3 linked regions of the Piscinibacter sp. HJYY11 genome follow. Each later gene encodes a partner of the first gene's protein in a complex. Links are inferred from orthologs where the notes say so. Each region holds a gene or a part of one and is shown on either strand. Other genes may lie near its edges.

Evidence for each region. The genes of interacting proteins can lie anywhere in the genome.
Region 2: the proteins of holA (region 1) and dnaX are in contact, whole or in part, in a cryo-EM structure (PDB 8GIZ), measured with the Escherichia coli proteins. The link is inferred for Piscinibacter sp. HJYY11 from one-to-one orthologs.
Region 3: the proteins of holA (region 1) and dnaN are in contact, whole or in part, in a cryo-EM structure (PDB 8GIZ), measured with the Escherichia coli proteins. The link is inferred for Piscinibacter sp. HJYY11 from one-to-one orthologs.

Annotation. Positions count from the first base shown.
Region 1 is NZ_JAERQZ010000001.1:3,715,252-3,722,924, forward strand. What follows is about bases 4,289-7,277. They hold holA (DNA polymerase III subunit delta), read left to right. Parts: upstream 4,289-5,236; coding sequence 5,237-6,319; downstream 6,320-7,277. Other genes in these bases: leuS (leucine--tRNA ligase), read left to right, coding at 4,289-4,732; lptE (LPS assembly lipoprotein LptE), read left to right, coding at 4,729-5,223; JI745_RS17280 (glyoxylate/hydroxypyruvate reductase A), read right to left, coding at 6,320-7,255; JI745_RS26440 (CinA family protein), read right to left, coding at 7,252-7,277. Also shown: JI745_RS17255 (FIST N-terminal domain-containing protein), read left to right, coding at 1-515; JI745_RS17260 (FAD-linked oxidase C-terminal domain-containing protein), read left to right, coding at 512-2,014; more of leuS, read left to right, coding at 2,117-4,288; more of JI745_RS26440, read right to left, coding at 7,278-7,673. UniProt on the Escherichia coli protein: Part of the beta sliding clamp loading complex, which hydrolyzes ATP to load the beta clamp onto primed DNA to form the DNA replication pre-initiation complex.
Region 2 is NZ_JAERQZ010000002.1:453,032-456,976, reverse strand. What follows is about bases 986-3,945. They hold dnaX (DNA polymerase III subunit gamma/tau), read right to left. Parts: upstream 3,410-3,945; coding sequence 1,562-3,409; downstream 986-1,561. Other genes in these bases: JI745_RS25680 (AIR synthase-related protein), read left to right, coding at 3,491-3,945; JI745_RS25690 (YbaB/EbfC family nucleoid-associated protein), read right to left, coding at 1,217-1,543; recR (recombination mediator RecR), read right to left, coding at 986-1,212. Also shown: JI745_RS25700 (transglycosylase SLT domain-containing protein), read left to right, coding at 1-624; more of recR, read right to left, coding at 625-985. UniProt on the Escherichia coli protein: Part of the beta sliding clamp loading complex, which hydrolyzes ATP to load the beta clamp onto primed DNA to form the DNA replication pre-initiation complex.
Region 3 is NZ_JAERQZ010000001.1:3,284,490-3,288,276, reverse strand. Bases 986-3,787 are described here. They hold dnaN (DNA polymerase III subunit beta), read right to left. Parts: upstream 3,039-3,787; coding sequence 1,932-3,038; downstream 986-1,931. Other genes in these bases: dnaA (chromosomal replication initiator protein DnaA), read right to left, coding at 3,297-3,787; gyrB (DNA topoisomerase (ATP-hydrolyzing) subunit B), read right to left, coding at 986-1,825. Outside these bases: more of gyrB, read right to left, coding at 1-985. UniProt on the Escherichia coli protein: Confers DNA tethering and processivity to DNA polymerases and other proteins. Acts as a clamp, forming a ring around DNA (a reaction catalyzed by the clamp-loading complex) which diffuses in an ATP-independent manner freely and bidirectionally along dsDNA.

The DNA of each region.
Region 1 (7,673 bases):
TGCCGCGCATCCGTGAAACGCTCGCGGGCCTCAACGACGCGCGCGACGACGCACTGGCCCGCCCGGGCCAGTTCGGCGTCGACACCCGCGTGCGCCACATCGTCGGCATCGACCCCGGGCGGGGCGCCGTGGCGCTGGCCGACGACGTCGAGGCAGGCCAGCAGCTCGCCTGGTGCCGGCGCGACACCGAAGCCGCACGGCGCGACCTGGTGCGCATCTGCGCCGAGATCCGCGAAGAGCTGGAGCCGGAGACGCTCACGGTCGAGGCCGCGCTCGCGCTGCAGGGCGCGCAGGCCGACCACGCCCCGCACCCGGCGCGGCGCATGGCCGGCGCCATCTACGTGAGCTGCCTGGGCCGCGGCGGGCCGCACTTCGGGGCGCCCTCGGCGGAGCTTGCGATCATCCAGCGCGCGCTGGGTGACGTGCCGCTGGTCGGCTTCTTCGCGTCCGGCGAGATCGCACGCCGGCATCTCTTTGGCTACACCGGCGTGTTGACCGTCTTCCCCGCCACATGAACACCAACGTTTCCCCTTCGCAGTCCGCGCAGAACGAACGGGTGGCGCGACGCGCCCAGGTCGTGTCCGAGCTTGCCGCCGCGCTGCCGCCGCATGCGCTGCTGTGGCACACCGAAGACACCGTGCCCTACGAATGCGACGGCCTCACCGCCTACCGCGAACAGCCGCTGGCCGTGGCCCTGCCCGAGACGGAGGAGCAGGTCGCCGCCGTGCTGCGCACCTGCCACCGCCTGCAGGTGCCGGTGGTCGCCCGCGGGGCCGGCACCGGCCTGTCGGGGGGTGCGATGCCGCACCGCATGGGCGTGACGCTGAGCCTTGCCAAGTTCAACCGCATCCTGAAGGTCGACCCGCTGTCGCGCACGGCCGTCGTGCAGTGCGGCGTGCGCAACCTCGCGATCAGCGAGGCGGCCGCGCCGCATGGCCTGTACTACGCGCCTGACCCAAGCAGCCAGATCGCCTGCACCATCGGCGGCAACGTGGCCGAGAACTCCGGCGGCGTGCACTGCCTGAAGTACGGCCTCACGGTGCACAACGTGCTGCGGGTGCGCGGCTTCACGATGGAAGGCGAGCCGGTCGAGTTCGGTTCCGAGGCCTTCGACGTGCCAGGCCTGGACTTGATGGCGGTGATGGTCGGCAGCGAAGGCATGCTGGCCGTGGTGACCGAGGCGACGGTCAAGCTCGTGCCCAAGCCGCGCCTCGCGCGCTGCATCATGGCGAGCTTCGACGACATCCGCCGCGCCGGTGATGCGGTGGCGGCCATCATCGCGGCCGGCATCATCCCGGCCGGCCTCGAGATGATGGACAAGCCGATGATCGCCGCCGTCGAAGACTTCGTGCACGCCGGCTACGACGTCGACGCTGCCGCCATCCTGCTCTGCGAGAGCGACGGTACGCCCGAAGAGGTGGCCGAGGAGATCGGCCGCATGCAGGACGTGCTGATCGAAAGTGGCGCCACCCGCATGGAAGTGAGCCGCGACGAGACCCAGCGCCTGCGCTTCTGGAGCGGCCGGAAAAATGCCTTCCCCGCCAGCGGCCGCATCAGCCCCGACTACATGTGCATGGACTCGACCATCCCGCGCAAGCGCTTGGCCGACATCCTCATCGCCATCGCCGAGATGGAGAAGAAGTACCAGCTCCGCTGCGTCAACGTCTTCCACGCGGGCGACGGCAACCTGCACCCGCTCATCCTCTTCGATGCCAACGACCCCGACCAGCTGCGCCGCTGCGAGCTCTTCGGCGCCGATATCCTGGAGACCAGCGTGGCGATGGGCGGCACGGTGACCGGCGAGCACGGCGTGGGCGTCGAGAAGCTCGCGTCGATGTGCGTGCAGTTCTCCTCGGCCGAGCGGGCGCAGATGTTTGGCGTGAAGCACGCCTTCGACCCGGCGGGGCTCCTGAACCCTGGCAAGGTCATCCCCACGCTGCACCGTTGTGCCGAGTACGGAAAGATGCACGTCAAGAAAGGGCTCCTGCCCTTCGCCGACCTGCCGCGCTTTTAAGCACCTACCCGGCTCATGCCGGGGCCCCTTCCTATAATTCCGTCCCCCAAGGAGGCGGGCGTTCGTGCGTCTGTCCGAAGAGCGAGCCAACGAGCCGAGCCCATGAACCCCGACTTCAAGCCCACCGAGATCGAGCGTGCCGCCCAGGCCGCCTGGAAAGCCGCCGATGCCTACCGCGTGACCGAAGACGCGAGCAAGCAGAAGTTCTACGCCTGCTCGATGCTGCCCTACCCGAGCGGCAAGCTGCACATGGGCCATGTGCGCAACTACACCATCAACGACATGCTCACGCGCCAGTTGCGCATGAAGGGCATGAACGTGCTGATGCCCATGGGCTGGGACGCCTTCGGCCTGCCGGCCGAAAACGCCGCCATCAAGAACAAGGTGCCGCCGGCCAAGTGGACCTACGACAACATCGCCTACATGAAGGGCCAGATGCAGGCGATGGGCCTGGCCATCGACTGGAGCCGCGAGGTCGCGACCTGCTCGCCCGACTACTACCGCTGGAACCAGTGGCTGTTCCTCAAGATGCTGAAGGCCGGCATCGCCGAGCGCCGCACGCAGGTGGTGAACTGGGACCCGGTCGACCAGACCGTGCTCGCCAACGAGCAGGTGATCGATGGCAAGGGCTGGCGCTCCGGCGCGCCGGTCGAGAAGCGCGAGATCCCCGGCTACTACCTCAACATCACCAAGTACGCCGAGGAGTTGCTGGAGCATGTGACGCACAAGCTCCCGGGCTGGCCCGAGCGCGTGAAGCTGATGCAGGAGAACTGGATCGGCAAGAGCGAAGGTGTGCGCTTCGCCTTCACGCACAGCATTGCCGGCCCTGACGGCAAGCTGATCCAGGACGGCAAGCTCTACGTCTTCACCACGCGTGCCGACACCATCATGGGCGTGACCTTCGCTGCCGTGGCGCCCGAGCACCCGCTGGCCGCGCACGCGGCCCGTGCCAACCCGGCGGTCGCCGCCTTCATCGAAGAGTGCAAGACCGGCGGCACGACCGAAGCCGAGCTCGCGACGCAAGAGAAGAAGGGCGTGCCCACCGGCTTGCATGTCTCGCACCCGATCACTGGCGAAGCGGTGCCGGTGTGGGTCGGCAACTACGTGCTGATGAGCTACGGCGACGGCGCGGTGATGGGCGTGCCGGCGCACGACGAGCGCGACTTCGCCTTCGCCAAGAAGTACGGCATCGATATCCTCGAAGTCGTGCACGTGGACGGCGAGCACTACAGCTACGACCACTGGCAGGACTGGTACGCCGACAAGCAGCGCGGCGTGACCATCAACTCCGACAACTTCAGCGGCCTCAAGTACCAGGATGCGGTCAATGCCGTGGCCAAGGCGCTGGCCGCCAAGGGCCTGGGCGAGAAGAAGACCACCTGGCGCCTGCGCGACTGGGGCATCAGCCGCCAGCGCTACTGGGGCACCCCCATCCCCATCATCCACTGCGACGAGCACGGCCCGGTGCCGGTGCCCGAGCGCGACCTGCCGGTCGTGCTGCCCGAAGACGTGGTGCCCGACGGCAGCGGCAACCCGCTGAACAAGAACGAAGCCTTCCTGGCCTGCAAGTGCCCGGTCTGCGGCAAGCCTGCACGCCGCGAGACCGACACGATGGACACCTTCGTCGACAGCTCGTGGTACTTCATGCGCTACTGCGACGCGAAGAACGACAAGGCGATGGTCGGCGCCGGCACGCAGTACTGGATGCCGATGGACCAGTACATCGGCGGCATCGAGCACGCGATCCTGCACCTGCTGTACGCCCGCTTCTGGACCAAGGTCATGCGCGACCTGGGCCTGGTGAAGGTCGACGAGCCCTTCACCAAGCTGCTGACCCAAGGCATGGTGCTCAACGAAGCCTTCTCGCGCACCGACGGCGGCAAAGAGTACTTCTGGGCCCACGAGCTCGACATCGTGCGCGACGAACACGCGCACGTGCTCTCGGCCACGCTCAAGGCCGACGGCAAGCCGGTGACCTACGAGGGCTGGACGACCATGTCCAAGTCCAAGAACAACGGCGTCGACCCGCAGGACCTGATCGAGCGCTACGGCGCCGACACCGCGCGCCTCTTCGTGATGTTCGCCTCGCCGCCGGAGCAGACGCTGGAGTGGAACGACGCCGGCGTCGACGGCGCGCACCGCTTCCTGCGCCGTGTGTGGAACTACGCCGCGAAGAACGCCGAGGCCCTGCGCGCCACCGGCGACACGACCGGCGGCGACGGTGCCGAGGCGAAGGCGCTGCGCCGCGAGGTGCACACGGTGCTCAAGCAGATCACCTACGACTACGAGCGCATGCAGTACAACACCGTGGTCTCCGGTGCGATGAAGCTGCTCAACGCGCTCGAAGGCTTCAAGGTCGGTGCACCCGCGGTGATCCGAGAGGCCTTCGGCATCCTGCTGCGTGCGCTGTACCCGGCCTGCCCGCACATCACCTGGCAGCTGTGGCAGGACCTCGGCTACGCCACCGTGCACGGCGACCTGCTCGATGCACCCTGGCCGCAGGTCGACGAAGGTGCCTTGGTGCAGGACGAGATCGAGCTGATGCTGCAGGTCAACGGCAAGCTGCGTGGCGCCATCAAGGTGCCGGCGACGGCCGACAAGGCGGCGATCGAAGCGGCGGCGCTGGCGAGCCCGGACTTCATCAAGTTCGCAGAAGGCAAGGCGCCGAAGAAGATCATCATCGTGCCGGGCCGCCTGGTGAACGTGGTGGTGGGGTGATCAATCCCCGACGTTCGTTCGTCCTCGGGCTGGCGGCCCTGTCCGCCGGCTGCGGCTTCCAGCTGCGCCGCGCACCCGAGCTGCGCTTCAAGACCATCTACCTCTCCGGTTTCAAGCCGCACTCGCCGCTGGCCGAAGAGCTGCGCCGCCAGATCGCGTCGACCACCACCACCCGCGTGGTCGAGGTGCCGGCGCAGGCCGAGGTCGTCTTCGACGGCCAGACCGACAAGCGCGGCAAGGGCGTGGTGGTCACGACGGCGGCAGGCGAGGTGCGCGAGATCCAGCTGCGCCTGCATCTGCAGTTCCGCCTGCACACGCTCGCCGGCAAGGAGCTGATCCCGTCGACCGCGATCGCGCTGACGCGCGACATGACCTACAACGAGCGCGATGCCTTGGGCAAGGAGCAGGAAGAAGAGATGCTCTACCGCGCGATGCAGAGCGACATCGCGAACCAGGTGTTGCGCCGGTTGGCAGCCGTGCGTTCGTTGTAGAGAATCACGATTCATGCAGGTACGCGCCGACCAGCTCGCCCCCCATCTCGCCAAAGGGCTGCGCCCGCTCTACGTCGTCTACGGCGACGAGCCGCTGCTGGCACAGGAGGCGACCGACGCCATCCGCGCCGCGGCGCGCGCCGCCGGCCACACCGAGCGCCAGGTGCACACCGTCGCCGGCGCGCATTTCGACTGGAGCGGCCTGCTGGGCGCCTCGCAGGCGATGAGCCTGTTTGCCGACAAGCAGCTGATCGAGATCCGCATTCCGTCCGGCAAGCCCGGCAAGGACGGCTCCGAGGCCCTGCAGCGCTACTGCGAGACGCTGAGCGACGACGTGGTCACCATCGTCACCTTGCCCAAGCTCGACCGCACGCAGCAGAGCAGCGCCTGGTTCACCGCGCTCGACGGCGCGGGCGTGACGGTGCCGGTGTTCGCGATCGAGCGCAAGGCCTTGCCGGCGTGGATCGCGCAGCGCCTGGCCGCGCAGGGCCAGCGGGTGCAGGGCGGTGAGGCGGGGCAGCAGGCGCTGGCCTTTTTCTCCGACCGCGTGGAAGGCAACCTGCTCGCGGCCCACCAGGAAATTCAGAAGCTTGCGCTGCTCTACCCCGCGGGTGAACTGAGTTTCGAGCAGATCGAAGCGGCGGTGCTCAACGTGGCGCGCTACGACGTCTTCAAGCTCGGCGAGGCGGTGCTCGCCGGCCAGGCCACGCGTGCGCTGCGCATGCTCGACGGCCTGCAGGCCGAAGGCGAGGCCGCGGTGCTCGTGCACTGGACGCTCGCCAACGACATCCTCTCGCTCAAGCGTGTGCGTGATGCGATGAACCATGGCAAGCCCTTGCCGATGGCGCTGCGCGAGGCGCGGGTGTGGGGCGCAAAGGAGCGCCTCTTCGAGCGCGCCGTGCCGCTGCTCACCGACAACGCGCTCGCCCAGCTGGTCGAAGCCGCGCAGATCTGCGACGGTCTTGCCAAGGGCCTCAAGCACCCCGACTGGCCGCTCGACGCCTGGGAAGGCTTGAAGCGGCTGGTGCTGATGCTCGTGCAGTGGACGGCGGGCGGGGGCCCGCGCAAGAGCGTTCGGCTGGCGCTCACCGCCTGATCAATAGCCTTTCGTCCGGTCGACCAGGTGTGACAACGGTCGCCCTTCGCGGAAGGCGTTGAGGTTGGCGACCGCGATGCCGGTCGCACTGCTGAGGTCGGTCAGCGCCGCCGCATGCGGCAGCAGCGTCACCTGCGGGTGCACCCAGAAGCGGTGGTTCGGCGGCAGCGGCTCGGTGTGGAAGACATCGAGCACCGCGCGCCCGATGCGGCCGTTGTCGAGTGCGGCCAGCAGCGCCGCTTCCACCACGTGCTGGCCGCGCGCCAGGTTCACGAAGCCGGCGCCGCGCTTCATCTGCGAGAAACGGCGCTCGTCGAAGAGCGAATGCGTGCGCACGGTGAGCGGCAAGAGGTTGATCACCACGTCAGCCACGCGCAGCAGGTCGGCCAGGGCGTGGTCGCCATGGCAGGTGTCCACGCCGACCATGATGCGCTGGCGGCGGCTCCAGCCGCTCACGAAGTAGCCATTGCCGGCCAGTCGCAACGCAACCGCGCGGCCCATCTCGCCGAGGCCGAGCACGGCCACGTGCACCTGATCGGCACGGCGCTGCGGCAGCTGTTGCCACACACCGGCGCGCTGCTGCTCGGCGTAGCGGAAGTAGTCGCGGTGCAGGCTCAAGGTGGCCCACAGCGCCGTCTCGGCCATCGCGGCGCTCATCGCCGGGTCGACCATGCGCGCGAGGGGCACGTCGCTCGGCAGGCTGTCGTCGCGCAGCAGCTTGTCGACGCCGGCCCACATCGACTGGATGAAGCCCAGGCGCGGCAGGTCCTTGAGTGCACCGGCGGGCGGGTTGGCGACGATGGCCATGGTGATGTCGCCATCGGTGGCCGGGTGGCGCTCGGTGAGCACCGGCACGCCGGGCAAGGCTGCTCGCAACTGCTCGGCCCAGGCGGCGAGGGCGTCGGGCGCGAAGTCGGTGGCGAGCAGCAGGCTCATCGCGCGCGGGCGAGCAGGGCCGCCAGCGCGGCGTCGACGGTCTGCTCGCGGACGTCGCTGCGCGAGCCGTCGAGTTGCAGCAGCACGGGCTGTGTCGTGGCGCCATGCTGCGCCACGGCCAGCCACACCGTGCCGACGGGCTTGCCGGGCGTCGCACCGCCCGGGCCGGCGATGCCGGTGACGGCCACGGCGAGCTCGACACGCGCCGCGCGCAACGCACCCTCGGCCATCGCCTGCGCCACCTCGGCGCTCACGGCGCCATGCTGCGCGATGAGCGCAGGCGGCACGCCGATCAGCTCGGTCTTGGCCTCGTTGGAGTAGGTGACGAAGCCACGCTCGAACCAGTCGCTGGAGCCGGCGATCGCGGTGCAGGCGGCGGCGATCAGCCCACCGGTGCACGACTCGGCCGTCGCGAGGT
Region 2 (3,945 bases), on another replicon or contig:
CAGCTGGCCGGCATCTCGCGCGACGAATTCCTGACGCTCAACCCGCAGATGAACAAGCCGGTGATCCTCGCCGCCGGCACGCCTCAGATCCTGCTGCCCTACGACAACGCCAGCCTCTTCGTGCGCAACGTCGCCGCCCATCGCGGCCCGTTTGCCACCTGGACGGCCTGGGTGGCCCCCAAGACGGTGAAGCCAAGCGAAGCCGCCAAGCAGTTCGGCATCAGCGAAGCCGAACTGCGCGACGTGAACAAGATTCCGCCGCGCATGCTGGTGAAGGCCGGCTCGACCCTGCTCGTGCCGCGCGCTGAAACCCTCTTGAAGGATGTGTCGGTGCACCTGGCCGACAACGCCGTGATGTCGCTCGCGCCCGAGGCGGTGCCGCCGCGTCGCATCACGCACCGTGCGGTCAAGGGCGACACCGTCGCGTCGGTCGCTCGTCGCTACCGGGTGAGCGCATCGCAGGTGGCCTCGTGGAACAAGGTCGCCACCGGCGCCAGCTTCGCCGCCGGCCACAGCGTGATCGTCTATGTGCCGCAGCGGCAGCCCACCGTGCGCAGCAGCGTCAAGGCGAAGAAGCCAGCGATCCAGCGCAAGGCAACGAGCCCGACGCGCAAGCGTCGCTGATCAGCGGCGGTCGACCAGCGCGTGGGCGATGGTGCCCAGGTCCACGTATTCGAGCTCGCTGCCGATCGGCACGCCCCGCGCGAGCCGCGTGACCTTCACGCCACGCGACTTGAGCGCTTCGGCGATCACATGCGCCGTCGCTTCGCCTTCTGCGGTGAAGCTGGTCGCGACGATGACCTCGTCGACGCTGCCCTCGCTGGCGCGATCGACGAGTTGCTGCAGCCCGATGTCGCGCACACCGATGCCGTCGAGCGGGCTCAAGCGCCCCATCAGCACGAAATAGAGCCCGCGGTAGCTGCCGGTGCGCTCCATCGCCGCCTGGTCGGCCGGCGTCTCCACCACGCACAGCAGGCGCTGATCGCGGGTGTCGTCGAGACACGTGCGGCAGACCGTTGCTTCGGTGAAGGTGTGGCAGCGTTCGCAGTGGCGGATGTCGTTGACCGCCGAGGTCAAGGCATGTGCGATGCGCTGGGCGCCTTCGCGGTCGTGCTGCAGCAGATGGAAGGCCATGCGCTGCGCCGATTTCTGCCCCACGCCCGGCAGGCGTCGCAGGGCTTCGATCAGGCCGTCGAGCGCGGGTTCGGCCACGGGGTCAGAACGGGAACTTCATGCCGGGGGGAAGCGGCATGCCAGCGGTGAGCTTGCCCATCTTCTCCTGCGACACGGCCTCGGCGCGGCGCACGGCGTCGTTGAAGGCGGCGGCCACCAGATCTTCGAGCATGTCCTTGTCGTCGGCGAGCAGGCTCGGGTCGATGGCCACGCGCTTGACGTCGTGCTTGCAGGTCATCGTGATCTTCACGAGGCCGGCACCCGACTGGCCTTCGACTTCCAGGCTCGCGAGTTCTTCCTGCGCCTTCTTCAGGTTGTCCTGCATCGCCTGCGCCTGCTTCATCAGGCCGGCGAGTTGGTTCTTCATCATGGTGGGGTTCTCCAGAAATCAATGAGGCTTGACGGAGCCCGGCACGATGCGTGCCGTCTTGAACTGCTTCATCAGGGCCTGCACCAGGGGGTCGTTGTGGATGATTTGCTCGGCCTCGTTCTGCCGGCGCGTGCGTTCTGCCGCGGCGCGCTGGGCCGGCGTGTCGGTGGCAACACCGGCTTCGACCTCGATCTGCACCGGGCGTTGCAGCAGGTCGGCCAGCGCCGCCTGCAGCTTGTCGCGCTGGGCCGGTGCGCGCAGGGTTTCGCGCTCGACACGCAAGCGCCACACACCCGCGGGCTCATCGGCCGCGAGGCATTGCGCCTGCATCGCGAGTTCCTTCACCAGGGCGCCGATGCTGCCCGCCTCGACCATGCGGGACACAACCTCGGCCCAGCGGTCGCCGAGCGGCGTGGGCTCGAACACAGGCGCAGCGGCGGCCGTGGACGCAAACGGCCGCGGCGGCTCGCGCACCTCGACAGGCGCTGACGCGGCTTCATCTTCATCAGGCACGTCGTCGAGCCAGGGGGGCGGCTCGCTGCTCGCCGCGGGCGCCGGTGTGGGCACGACGGCAGCGCGCGCGGCCGGCGCCGGCGCGACCGCCGCCGCGCGAACGGACGGGGCCGCCGGTGCGGGTGAAGCAGGTGCGGGTGCGGGAACCGGCGTTGGCAGCGAAGGCGCAACCGCCACCGGCCGAGTCACCACGGCGGGTGCCGCGGTTCGCGCGGCAGGCGCCGAACCGGCTCGCTGCGGCGAGGTGCCCGCCGCGCCTGGCCGGAATGCCAGCATGCGCAGCAGCACCATCACCAGCCCGCTGTACTCATCGGGGGCCAGGGCCAGCTCGGCGCGACCATGGAGCACGATGCTGTAGAGGAACTGCGTTTCGTCGGGCGCCAGGAGGCCGGCCAGTCGCGCAGCGGTCGGACTGTCGGGATCGTTCTCGTCGATCGCGTCGGGCACCGCCTGCGCCACGGCCATCTGCTGCAGCAGGGCGGCCATCTCTTCCAGCGTGCCGGCGGCCGACAAGCCCAGGCTGCGCAGCCCGTCGACCGCGGCCACCACGTCGGCACCCTGCCCGGCCGCCAGCGCCTCGACCAGCCGCACGGCATGGCTCCGGTCCACGGCACCCAGCATCTGGCGCACGCCCGCTTCGCTCAACACGCCCGCACCGAAGGCGATGGCCTGGTCGGTGAGCGACAGCGCATCGCGCATCGAGCCGCGTGCGGCCTTCGCCAGAAGGCGCAGGGCACCCGGCTCGGCCGCGATGCTCTCTGCGGCGAGTACCCGGGCCAGATGCTCCTGCACCGTCTGCGGTGCCATCGGGCGCAGGTTGAATTGCAGGCAGCGCGAGAGCACCGTCGGCGGCACCTTCTGCGGGTCGGTCGTGGCCAGCACGAACTTCAGGTATTCGGGGGGCTCTTCCAGCGTCTTGAGCATCGCGTTGAACGCGGTGTTCGAGAGCATGTGCACTTCGTCGATGAGATAGACCTTGAAGCGCCCCACCACCGGCTTGTAGACCGCCTGGTCGAGCAGCAGGGAGATCTCTTCGACGCCACGGTTCGACGCCGCATCGAGCTCGACGTAGTCGACGAAACGGCCGCTGTCGATGTCACGGCAGGCGCTGCACGTGCCGCACGGGTGGGCGGTGATGCCGCCCTGGCCATCGGCTCCGGTGCAGTTGAGCGCCTTGGCCAGGATGCGCGAGACCGAGGTCTTGCCGACGCCGCGCGTGCCGGTGAAGAGGTAGGCATGGTGCAGGCGCTGCTGCGTGAGCGCATTGCTCAGGGCCTGCACCACGTGTTCCTGCCCCACCAGCGCCTCGAAGTCGCGGGAGCGGTATTTGCGGGCGAGGACGAGATAGGACATCGGGCCATTCTAATGAGGCAGTCCTGGGTGATCCGGGATAATCCTGCCTTCTCTTGCCTACCAGCTCGCCCAGCCTGCCCGATGAATCCCACGCCTGCCCAAGACACGCTCAGCTATGAACAAGCCGGCGTCAACTACGACCTGATCGACCCGCTGAAGGTCGCGGCACAGCGTGCTGCCAAGGCCACGGGTGCTCATTTGGCCGGCCATGGTTTCACCGAAGTCGAGGCCTCGCGTGGCGAATCGGCCTACGTGGTCGACGTGGGCCCGTTCTACATCGCCTCCATCGTCGAATGCCTGGGTTCCAAGGCACTGGTGGCCGACGAGATGAAGGCGCTCACCGGCAAAAGCTACTACGACGGCATCGCCCAAGACACGATCGCGATGGCGATCAACGACCTCATCACCGTCGGCGCCACGCCGCTCGTGGTGCAGGCCTACTGGGCGGCCGGCGGTTCCGACTGGTTCTCCGACGCACAGCGCGCCAAGGCGCTCGTCGACGGCTGGAAGCGCGCCTGCGACACCTGCCAGGTGGC
Region 3 (3,787 bases), 440 kb from region 1 along the record:
TGCCGGTCTCGAGCTTGGCGTCTTTGAGCGCCACCTTGAGCAGGTAGGCATCGAGCTCGTGGCCGTCCTTCAGGTACTGCTCTTCCTTGCCGAGCTTGACCTTGTAGAGCGGCGGCTGCGCGATGTAGACATGGCCACGTTCGACGATCTCGGGCATCTGCCGATAGAAGAAGGTGAGCAGCAGCGTGCGGATGTGCGCACCGTCCACGTCCGCGTCGGTCATGATGATGATGCGGTGGTAGCGCAGCTTGTCAGGGTTGAACTCTTCCTTGCCGATGCTGGTGCCGAGCGCGGTGATCAGCGTGAGGATTTCATTGCTGGTGAGCAGGCGCTCGAAGCGGGCACGCTCCACGTTGAGGATCTTGCCGCGCAGGGGCAGGATCGCCTGGAACTTGCGGTCGCGGCCCTGCTTGGCGGAGCCCCCGGCGGAGTCACCCTCGACGATGTAGATCTCGCACAGCGCCGGGTCTTTTTCCTGGCAGTCGGCGAGCTTGCCGGGCAGGCCCATGCCGTCGAGCACGCCCTTGCGGCGCGTCATCTCGCGCGCCTTGCGGGCGGCCTCGCGGGCCTTGGCGGCTTCGACGATCTTGCCGCAGATGATCTTGGCGTCGTTGGGGTTCTCGAGCAGGTAGTCGGTCAGCGCCTTGCTCACCACGTCTTCCACCGGGCCGCGCACTTCGCTCGACACCAGCTTGTCCTTGGTCTGGCTGGAGAACTTGGGCTCGGGCACCTTCACGCTGAGCACGCAGCACAGGCCTTCGCGCATGTCGTCGCCGGTCACCTCGACCTTGGCTTTCTTGGCGAGCTCGTTGTCTTCGATGTACTTGTTGATGACACGCGTCATCGCGGCGCGCATGCCGGTGAGGTGGGTGCCACCGTCACGCTGGGGGATGTTGTTGGTGAAGCACAGCACCGACTCGCTGTAGCCGTCGTTCCACTGCATCGCCACCTCGGTGGTGATGGTGGTGCCCTGTTCGCTGTTCTTCTCGCCCGTGGCGTGGAAGACGGTCGGGTTCAGCACCTTCTTGCCGGTGTTGATGAAGTCGACGAAGCCCTTCACACCGCCGGCGAAGGCGAAGTTGTCTTCCTTGTTGTTCCGCTCGTCGACGAGGCGGATCTTCACGCCGTTGTTGAGGAACGAAAGCTCGCGCAGGCGCTTGGCGAGGATGTCGTAGTGGAAGTCGTTGTTCTGCTGGAAGATCTCGTCGTCGGGCAGGAAGTGGACCTCGGTACCGCGCTTCTCGGTCTCGCCGGTGATGCGCATCGGGCTCACCTCGAAGCCATCGCGCATCTCGATCAGGCGGTCTTGCGGCACGCCTTTCTTGAACTCGATGTAGTGCTGCTTGCCGTCGCGGCGCACGGTCAGGCGCAGCCACTTCGAGAGCGCGTTCACGCACGACACGCCCACGCCGTGCAGGCCGCCCGAAACCTTGTAGCTGTTCTGGTTGAACTTGCCGCCGGCGTGCAGCTCGGTCAGGGCGATCTCGGCCGCCGAACGCTTGGGCTCGTGTTTGTCGTCCATCTTCACGCCCGTGGGGATGCCGCGGCCGTTGTCGATGACGGAGATGGAGTTGTCGCTGTGGATGGTGACGACGATGTCGTCGCAATGGCCGGCGAGGGCTTCGTCAATCGAGTTGTCGACCACCTCGAACACCAGGTGGTGCAGGCCGGTGCCGTCGGAGGTGTCGCCGATGTACATGCCGGGGCGTTTGCGCACCGCTTCCAGGCCCTCGAGGATCTGGATACTGCCCTCGCCATAACCGGCGCTGATCTCGGCGGCGGTCTTCTTGGCGGGTTCTTCGGGGAGGTTTTGGACGTCGGTCATGGCCGCTTGGAACTCTCTCAACGGGGTAGGCACCCCTCTTTAGAAACGGTGAAGCGGGCCGAAGCCCGCTTGGCATGTCACGGTCGGCACGAGGGCCGCGCAGGGGTCAGATCCTCATCGGCATCACCACGTACTTGAAGCCGGCCTGCTCGGGCACGGTGATCAAGACGCTGGAGTTGGTGTCCTGGAGCTCGAGCTTGACCATGTCGACGCTCATGTTGGCCAGCACGTCCATCAGGTAGGTCACGTTGAAGCCGATCTCGATGGTGTCGCCGCCGTAGTCGACCTCGAGTTCTTCCTTGGCCTCTTCCTGTTCGGCGTTGCTCGAGGCGATGCGCAGGCTGCCGGGCTCGAGGTTGACGCGCACACCCTTGAACTTCTCGCTCGTCAGGATGGCGGCACGTTGCAGGCTCGCCAGCAGCGGCGCGCGGCCGAGCGTGAGGCTGTTCTTGTGGTTCTTCGGGATCACGCGGTTGTAGTCGGGGAACTTGCCCTCGACCAGCTTGGTGACGAACTCCATGCCCGAGAAGCTGAACTTCGCCTGGTTGCCGGCAAAGCGCATCTCGATCGCGGTGTCTTCGTCCTTCAGGAGGCGCTGCAGCTCGAGCACCGTCTTGCGCGGGAGGATCACTTCCTGCTTCGGGATCTCGACATCGAGCGTGGCCTGCGCGAGCGCGAGGCGGTGGCCATCGGTGGCGACCAAGGTCAGGCTCTTGCCTTCGGCGACGAAGAGGATGCCGTTCAGGTAGTAGCGGATGTCGTGCACCGCCATCGCGAAGTGCACCTGGTTGATCAAGGTCTTCAGCGTCTTCTGCGGCACGCTGAACATCGGCCCGAAGTCGGCGGCTTCCTGCACCAGCGGGAAGTCGTCGGCCGGCAGGGTCTGCAGCGTGAAGCGGCTCTTGCCGCCTTGCAGCGTGAGCTTGTTCTGGTTGGCCGACAGGCTCACCGTCTGGTCGGCCGGCAGCGAACGCAGGATGTCGATCAGCTTGCGGGCCCCAACGGTGGTGCTGAAGTTGCCCGCGTCGCCGTCGAACTCGGCCGTGGTGCGCACCTGGATCTCGAGGTCGGAAGTCGTGAACTCGATCTGGCCGCCGGTCTTCTTGATCAGCACGTTGGCCAGGATGGGCAAGGTGTGACGACGCTCGACGATGCCCGAGACGGCCTGCAAGGCGCTCAAGACTTTTTCTTGTGCTGTCTTCAAGACAATCATGTCAACCTCTTAAATTGGTCGTCGTAGTAGAGCACGACATTTTCTGTGGAGAACGCCATTTTCTCCTGTTCCATCAAGCGTTTATCTTCAAGCGAACCCTGTGTGCGACGACCTCGCAAAACCCGGGACGAACCGACAACAACTTTGGGGAAGGGCGCGGGGCTGTGGACATCCTGGAACTTGTTCTGAAGTTGTCCCCAGGCTTGTGATTTGACACGGCGCCGGCGCGTGTGCTGAAGCTTCTTCCTTGTCTCGTCCTCAGCCCTTGAGCGTCTGTTCCAGCACGTGCAGCTGCTGGTTGAGCTCGGTGTTCTTCTGGCGTTCGGCGGCGATCTTGCGCACCGCGTGAAGCACCGTCGTGTGGTCGCGGCCGCCGAAGAGTTCGCCGATCTCGGGCAGGCTCTTCTGCGTCATCTCCTTGGCGATGTACATGGCGATCTGGCGCGGCCGCGCGATGCTGGCCGGGCGCTTCTTGCTGTACATGTCGGCGACCTTGATCTTGTAGAAATCCGCCACCGTCTTCTGGATGTTCTCGACGCCGATCTGGCGGTTCTGGATCGACAACAGGTCCTTCAGCGCCTCGCGGGCGAGCTGGATGTTGATGTCCTTCTGCGAGAAACGTGAATAGGCCAGGATCTTGCGCAGCGCGCCTTCGAGTTCGCGCACGTTGGCGCGCACGTTCTTGGCGACGAAGAAGGCCACGTCCTCCGGCATCGAGGTGCCTTCGCTGTCGGCCTTGCGCATCAGGA